One region of the Mammaliicoccus sp. Dog046 genome, then DNA from elsewhere that is predicted to be linked to it. Evidence: riboswitches for the same ligand, from Rfam matches in the RefSeq annotation. Region 1 holds a riboswitch; the other holds the start of a gene.

Region 1 (4,224 bases):
TCCTGCGTGTTCCGCAAATTCCAATGCCTCATCTGGTTCTTCACTCATCGCCGGGCTTGCACCAAGCGATATTAATCCATTCGCAGTAAAATTCTTCACAACATCGTTTGTATAACATACGACAAGTGGTTTACTTACTCTTAGACTTTCTAATTTACTCATAATCTAACCCCTCAATTTTTTGGTAAGCAAAATGATTTACAGGACCTTGTCCTTTACCAATTTCAGGTGTATGCTGAATCGCTAAAGTGATAAATCGCTTAGCAGTATGCACCGCTTCTTCAATCGTATGTCCTTTAGCCAATTCTGCTGTTATCACCGCGCTAAATGTACAGCCTGTACCATGTGTATGCTTAGTATTGAATCTTTCACTCGTCCAATGCTTAATACCTTCATTAGTAAATAAATAATCGATGGCATCTCCTTCAAGATGACCACCTTTGATCACAACGCCTTTTGAACCAATTTCATTTAAAAAGAAAGCGCCTGCTTTTTTTATTTCTTCTTCAGTTTGTATTTTAAAACCAACAATTTCTTCTGCTTCTGGAATATTAGGTGTAACCACTGTCGCTAAACTCAGAAGTATTTCTTTAAGTTTATTTTTACCTTGCTCATCCATTAATGCATCTCCACTTTTCGCAACCATCACAGGATCTATCACGTAAGGTTTATTAGATGCTTCAATATATGGCTTGATAGCGTTCATCATTCCTTCTGAAGCAATCATCCCTGTCTTAATTGCATGTGGTTGTTCATCATCGAAGACACTCTTTAACTGACTTTCAATAACATCTACTGTTAAATGATGCACAGCTTGAACACCAAGCGTATTTTGAGACACAATACTCGTAGGTACGGCCATTCCATATACACCGGATGCTTGGAATGATTTTAAATCCGCCATTATTCCGGCACCACCTGTTGGATCTGTCCCAGCGATTGTAAGTGCAATTTTAGGCTTCTTCATATTGATTCACCTCAAACTCCCAATCTTCAATTTGATGTGCCATTTTAAAGAAATTACGTTCATGAACTGTACTTTCTAAGAAATTTCTTTCCACAACAGCTATAGCTTCTTCACTATTATGTTGGCTAAAATCATTTAACCAATTATCTAAAATGTCCATGAGTTCATCCATACCCTTATAATAGAATTCAAACCACGCCTTTAATTCATGATCCTCTGAAAAGTCATTACGTTCAATTGCCATTTGTGCTAGTTTTCTATATACATAAGGACATGGTGCCATAGCTGCTACTGTATATGCGACATCATCATGCGCGTAAGCATTGTAATACATATGCTTAATATAATGATCCGCAGTTGGATACCATGATCCATCTTTTATAATTTCTTGATATGATTCTCCAATATAGTCAGCAAGGATTTGATGTGCCCCTACTTCACCTGAAGAAGCAAATTCAATCTGTTCAAGTAAAAATTTTAATTCTGATTTAGAATTTATTTTAGGTATTAATAACGCATATACTTTTGCAAATTCATTTAAATATTTAGAATCTGCTTTTAAATAATGTTTTAACGCTTCTTTAGAAATATCACCATCGATCAATCCTTGTATAAAATCATCTTTATAAATTTCCTCAATGATCGGTTGCACTTTCTGTTTTAATCTGTCTGTAAAAAGCATTTTCCCACTCCTAATATTAAATTTCTCAATAAAAAAATGACCTCTTTCATAAAAAAGAAGTCAATTAACAATAGGTATATACGTTAATTAACTGCTTTCCTACGTTGGCATTACCCAAATCAGGTTATAAGGGACTGATTAATATCATCTCAGCCATTAAGGCGCCCCTAGCAGTCATTTACTTATTTAGTTAAATTAAGATTATCAAATAGAATCATTATGGTCAAATTAAAAAAATCGCCAAGGATATTTCCTAGGCGATTGGATTAATGTAATTAAATTTTCAACTTTTTAGCTTACCACCAGTTATTTTGAGAACGGAATGCAATCGCTGCATCAACTGAACCATAACGTTGTTTAGCGTAGTTAAGCATACCTTTTGTTTGTGTTTCTACTGAACCAGTTCCCCATGCTTCTTTCGTTTGACCAAGACCTCTGTAACCTAATTCATTTACAGCGTTTGGATTACCGCTTGATTCTGGTAATACGATTGTATTCCACATAGCTTCAGTACCACCTGCAGCTAAGAATTGAGCTTTAGTAGATCCACCAGTACTAGCTGTTGACGTTTGTGTTGTTTGAACACGTTGTGCTGGTGCTTGGTAACTTTGTTGAGCAGGCGCTTTATATGATTGTGCTGGCGCTTGGTAGCTTTGTTGTTGTGTTGGTGCTTGATAAGTTTGTTGTGCTGACGCTTGGTTAGATTGAACCGGCGCTTGTTGAGCAGCAGGCGCTTGTGCAGGAACTGCAGATTGCGCAGGTGCTTGTAATGATAATTTTTGACCAACAATAATCAAGTCTGATGATAAATTATTCCAAGCTTTTAATTGTGAAACTGTAACATCATATTTAGATGCAATCTTACTTAAAGTATCTCCCGCAACTACAGTATATTCTGTAGTAGATTGTGAAGCTTCTTTTGCTTCGTTAATCTTGATAACTTGATTTGGTAAGATTAAGTTAGAAGTTAAACCATTTTCTGATTTAAGTGCACTAACTGTAGTTCCATATTGTTGTGAAATACTATGTAAAGTATCTCCTGATTTTACTGTATGACTTGCTGCATCAGCTGTAGCTGTTACCCCTGTAGTAACTGCAACAGCAGCCGTTGACACTGCTAATAGTTTTTTCATGATTAAATGTTTCCTCCCGTGAGATTCACTTTTTATATGATTTTTACTGTTTAAACTATACCATTATTTTTCGTGACATAGGTTACAACAATATAAAAAAAATCTGGCAAACATTACAGTTTTATGACAATGATTTCCAAGTAATATTACTACATTACTTTTTAGAAAACCTTGATTTACAGGCGTATATTTAGATTGAGCAAAATCAATTATCAGACAATTTGTCATATTTCTGTAATTTGTTATCCAATTATAAATGATTATGTATACTTGCTGCCCTACAGCAAGACAGCAAGTTTTTGAAAAGATTCAATATTTATAAAAAAAAATAGGAAGTACAATCTATGAAACAACCAACATACTCAATAGCTATTTCGGAGGATCCGGGGAAGATGTTGTTACTTTACGTGCATCGTTATCACCTTGTGACTCTGAATTGATAACTTTTATCGCATGACTATATTTATCATACATTTCATCACTCACACTTTGTTGACTACTTTCACGCACATGATGCATCGCTCGCTGTTTCTCTTTGTGGATTTGTGAAGATAAATCATTTGAATAACTCTCAACACTTTCACTTATTAATTCATGTATATCTTCTTTACTTTGAGGAAAAGAACCTTTAGAAGATGCAGGCATATTTAAAAATTTAATGGTTTCACAAATAATTTCAGTTATAAATTGCTTTTTATCTTCTTTCATATATGCCCTTGTCTGAATTTGACCAGTTAATGCAATTAATTGCCCTTTCCTCGTATATTCATGAATGTTATACGCTAGCTTTCCAAACGCTTTACATACGATAAAGTCTACCGCCATATTTCCATCTTTACCTTTGTAACCACGTTCAACAGCTAAACAAAATGTTGAGATCATCATTTCACCCTTTTTAAAAAATGATGGGTCTTTCGTTAATCGGCCTACTAGAACAGATTTATTTAACATATTCTCACCTCCTTTAACCTTAATATAAAGTGATGCACACTTTTTCGTCAAAATGGAAAAATGGAAATAAACAGTAACTAAATCCTACAATTTCCAATGTTTATTTTTATTTTTCTCATAAGTGCTTTATAATGGATATCAAAGTTGAAGATTCGTAGATTTAACTAAGAGGAGGTTGTTTATGAAAACATTTAAAGCAGTCCGATTTCAAATTGTTAATGATGAACAAATTACTGAATATGAATTATTAGATGGAATAATAATTAATAAAGAAAATAGTGGTACTGGTTGGTTGTTAGAAATATTGATTTCTGATATTCATCTTGATCAAATGAAAACATATTATGAACAGCAAACTTTGCTAGACACACGTGTCGTTATCACTAGACCATCAAATGATCCAGCACTTTTTGATGCGACGATTAAATATATTCAAGAGCTTGGAACTCAAATATCAGTCGTTTTTGAATGTCATATTTATACTTTAAGAC
Region 2 (4,224 bases), 340 kb from region 1:
TGTTGAACTTCTGGCATAAATATAACCTCCTTATCACTTGTTATATTTATTTAACCATTACATCGCAGATAAAGCGAATAATTAAATTCAGAATAGTCAATCAATTAAAAATAAGCATAAAAAAACTGAGACATTATATTATGTCCCAGTTTAACTAAACTAATATTAGTTTTTAACAACGTTAACTGCTTGAGGTCCACGTTGACCTTCTTCGATGTCGAAAGTAACTGAAGCGCCTTCGTCTAATGATTTGTAACCTTCAGTTTGGATTGATGAGAAATGTACGAATACGTCGCTACCATTTTCTCCTTCGATGAAACCATAACCTTTTTCTGCGTTAAACCATTTTACTGTACCTTTATTCATAATAAAAGTCCTCCTGTGTGCTTTTGCACGATATATTTGCAATAATCAATCTTCAAACTTAAATGGACTTTATTAACAATGAATAAAACTACCAATTAATTTAATGTCGAAATATCACTTGATGACTACTATACGCTATCTGTTAAGAATTGTAAAGCATTATGTTAAATTAACACTTTTATTTTAATTTTATATCGTAAATGACGTTAAAAATACTAGTGGGGAGGGTGAATTTTAGAGATCGTCGCTTAATTCAGAAGTTAATCTACGACTTCAGTCATCTCGTCGCTTAATTCAGAAGTTAATCTACGACTTAGGCGATCTCGTCGCTTAATTCGAAAGTTAATCTACGACTTTGGGTATCTTGTCGCTTAACTCGGAAGTTAATCTACGACTCCCCCTCACCTCACGCCTCATATTACTTTTAATAAAATTAGAATTTGCTAAAATAAAAGAAAAGTATAAAGGGGAATTGCAATGACATCACCAAAAATTACACAAGACGAACAAACTGCGCTTTTTGAAACTTTAAAAAAACGTTTTGAAAAATTTCCAGAACGACATGAAAATATTGAATGGTCTGCAGTTGAAGATCAACTTAATTTAAACCAAGATAAACTTTGGTCACTTAATGAAATGGAAAAGACTGAAGGTGAACCTGATGTCATCGGTTTCGAAGATGGACAATATATTTTTGTAGATTGTTCTAAAGAAAGCCCTAAAGGTCGACGCAGTGTTTGTTATGACAGAGCTGCATTAGATGCTAGAAAAAAACATAAACCTGCTAACAGTGCGATGGATATGGCAAACGAAATGAACGTTTCTATGCTTACTGAGGAACAATATAGACATTTACAAACATTAGGTGAATTCGATAAAAAGTCATCTAGTTGGGTAGCAACACCAGAAAAAATACGTAACTTAGGTGGCGCATTATTCTGTGACTTCCGTTACGATACTGTATTCACGTACCATAATGGCGCCGATTCTTATTATGCTGCTAGAGGATTTCGTAGTATTTTAAAAGTTTAATAAACAAAAAATCCGAGGCATTCAGCCTCGGATTTTTTGTTATAACACCCCTTTGATTCTTTGATCAGTTACAATCAATATTACTTTTCCTTGTTTAATATCTTCTACATATCGTTCTGCTTCTGGTTTAGCGACATTGAGTACTTCTAACTTCCGTAACAATTCGTCCTCTTTATACTCAAAACCGCCAATACTTTTTCGATTATAATTAATATTTTTATATTCTGTTTCTTCTACAATACGTTCTGTATGTGCTTCGTTTTCTGTTAATATATAAATATCTTTTTGACTAATCCCTTGGTCTTTTAATGTGTTAATATCCGCTTCTAAGTCTTTCTCATTTGTATATGCTTTAACTACAGGTATCATACTATGACCTCCATCCACTTATGCTTGTTTCGTATTGAGTTTGTTATATCTTTCATTAGTAATATAGAAATTACTATTTTCAATTATAAAATCAAATACTTCTTCTTTTGTAATTTCATTTGGTAATTCATATTTTATTTCAATGCGTTCATCTTCTGTATTATCTACTTTAATAATGTGATCGGGATTAACGGCGATTGCTCTTTTGTTGTATTTTAACTTTACATCACTTTGCCTTTCTTCAATTAATTCTAGTCGTTCTATCTTAAAAGCACTATTAATTAATTCTTTCAGTCGCTGTTCTCGCTTCCGAACCTTTCTTCTGCTTTTAAAATCGGCGATATATTTTCTTCTTAAAAAGTAATATAACGTCGCAATGATGATTAACGAAATTAAAAAAATTAGTGTAGCCATTTCTCATCCCACCCTTTTGTTATAAAATTTCTAGAAAATCAGAATACACTTTGAGTGTAATTTGTTATTTTCATAATTCCCTTTTCTACAAAGGGTAAACGCAAATTATCACTGAACGCGATAAATTTATTTTTCTATTTGAACATTCTGATTAATATATGTACAATAAAGTTAATAATTAAATATGAACCACTGGAAGTGCCTTAATTAGAGGCTGAGACTAAAGTAGTGACTTTGGGATTCCCTGAACCTGATCCAGTTCATACTGGCGTAGGAAAGTGGCGTATCTAAAGAAGCTAATTTTTGCGCTATTTTTCTATATAGAAAAATAGCGCTTTTTTATTTGGAGTGAATTAGATGTTTATTGCCATTACACCGTATCAAGTATTAACAGAAATAGATTTAAATCATTATATCGAAATTTCCGAATCCATAGACTTATTGTTATTACGTGTTCCTATGGATCATGAATCACTATGTATCTCGGTAGACTACTTAATTCATCATGGATTCCCTAAAGATAAATTAATGGTGCATAGCGATATTACATTGCTTAAAAAATATGATTTAACATTTATACACTTTCGTGAAAATGATGAACACGCCTTTTCTTTTAAACAGTCACATCCACATATTTCTGTAAGTATGTCGACACATTCAAGCGAAAGTATACAACGCGCTCAAAAGCATGGATTAGATTTCGTATGTTTCGGTCATGTTTTTGAAACAGCTTCAAAAGATGGTAAGCGCCCTAGATCAAATGAAGAAATCAAACGAGCAGTCGCACATCATATTCCCATTTATGCTATCGGGGGAATTCATGTTCATACAATCAAACATTTACCTCCGGGATTCAAAGGTATTTGTGCAATTTCATTTTTTAGAAAAGCTAATATACAAGAAATCAAGTCTTTAAGAAAGGTGTGGCAAGCTTATGTATGATGTTCTAATCGTCGGGTCTGGCGTAATTGGCATGTCCATTGCGCGCGACCTTCATGAACATGATGATTTATCTATCGCTGTGATTGATCGTGACGTTCCTGGGCTACATGCTTCTTATAAAGCGGGTGGCATGCTCGGCGCTCAAAATGAATTCACTGAGAATACCGATTTATTCCAACTCGCACTGCAATCTCGTAGGAAATTTAAGACATTGAGTCATGAATTATATGAAGAAACTGGTATAGACATTCATTATCAGTCAGAAGGTCTTATTAAGATGGCCGCTGCTCAAGATGACACTGACAATTTAAACATGCAATGGAACTTTTTAAATACTCACGATAAAGATGTAGTCCGATTAGATAAACAATCATTAGCACAATTGTCTAACAGCAATATTACTTATCATAATCATGCCATTTATATTCCAAGAGATGGTCAAATCAATGCATCTCAATATACGAAGGCATTATTGAAATCGATTGAACAGAAAGACATACACCGTTTCTACCAAACTGAAGTTTCATCATTAGAACGGGTTCAAGATATTTATCGGGTTCAAACATCTAAAGGTACATTAACTGCTAAAAAAGTCATTGTTGCCGCTGGTGCATGGAGCGATCAATTGTTACAAGACTATAATATTTCAACAGAAATCACCGGAATTAAGGGTGAAGTATTATTGTTAGAGCAACCTCAGTTAGATTTAAAACAAACACTCTTTATGACTAATGGTTGCTACATTGTTCCGAAGTATCACAACAGATTTTTAGTGGGCGCAACAAGTTATAAAGATGACTTCTCTGTAGGTACAACTGCTAAAGGTGAAGACTGGCTATTCAATGAAGCAACAACTTATATCCCTTCTTTAGTAAATAGTAAAGTGATTCATAAGTGGTCAGGCATTCGACCTTTTACACTTAACGAATGGCCAATTATGGATGAAATAGATAACGGACTATTTCTTGTAACTGGTCATTATCGTAATGGCATATTACTATCACCTATCATTGGTGAGCTTGTATCGGATTGGATACGTAATCAACAACGTCCTTCGTTGTTGAACCATTTTAAAACTGAAAGGAGTTCATATTATGAAAT

What was found. Region 1 has a riboswitch for thiamine pyrophosphate ahead of tenA (thiaminase II). Riboswitches for the same ligand answer to the same signal wherever they lie in the genome.
Region 2: it holds a riboswitch for thiamine pyrophosphate, as region 1 does, so the genes downstream of both, P3U32_RS01710 (thiamine phosphate synthase) here and tenA (thiaminase II) in region 1, are expected to answer to the same signal.

Annotation. Positions count from the first base shown of each region.
Region 1 covers NZ_CP120131.1:710,478-714,701, reverse strand. Annotated here, with positions in the region: gene thiM (hydroxyethylthiazole kinase) at 1-162, opposite strand, end outside; gene thiD (bifunctional hydroxymethylpyrimidine kinase/phosphomethylpyrimidine kinase) at 155-967, opposite strand; gene tenA (thiaminase II) at 954-1,649, opposite strand; TPP riboswitch at 1,729-1,828, opposite strand; gene P3U32_RS03500 (LysM peptidoglycan-binding domain-containing protein) at 1,946-2,782, opposite strand; gene P3U32_RS03495 (single-stranded DNA-binding protein) at 3,152-3,733, opposite strand; gene P3U32_RS03490 (YwpF-like family protein) at 3,915-4,224, shown strand, end outside.
Region 2 covers NZ_CP120131.1:368,605-372,828, reverse strand. Annotated here, with positions in the region: gene P3U32_RS01735 (thioredoxin domain-containing protein) at 1-17, opposite strand, end outside; gene P3U32_RS01730 (cold-shock protein) at 166-366, opposite strand; gene P3U32_RS01725 (DUF4256 domain-containing protein) at 844-1,398, shown strand; gene P3U32_RS01720 (YflT domain-containing protein) at 1,438-1,767, opposite strand; gene P3U32_RS01715 (hypothetical protein) at 1,786-2,181, opposite strand; TPP riboswitch at 2,366-2,475, shown strand; gene P3U32_RS01710 (thiamine phosphate synthase) at 2,539-3,123, shown strand; gene thiO (glycine oxidase ThiO) at 3,116-4,224, shown strand, end outside; gene thiS (sulfur carrier protein ThiS) at 4,218-4,224, shown strand, end outside.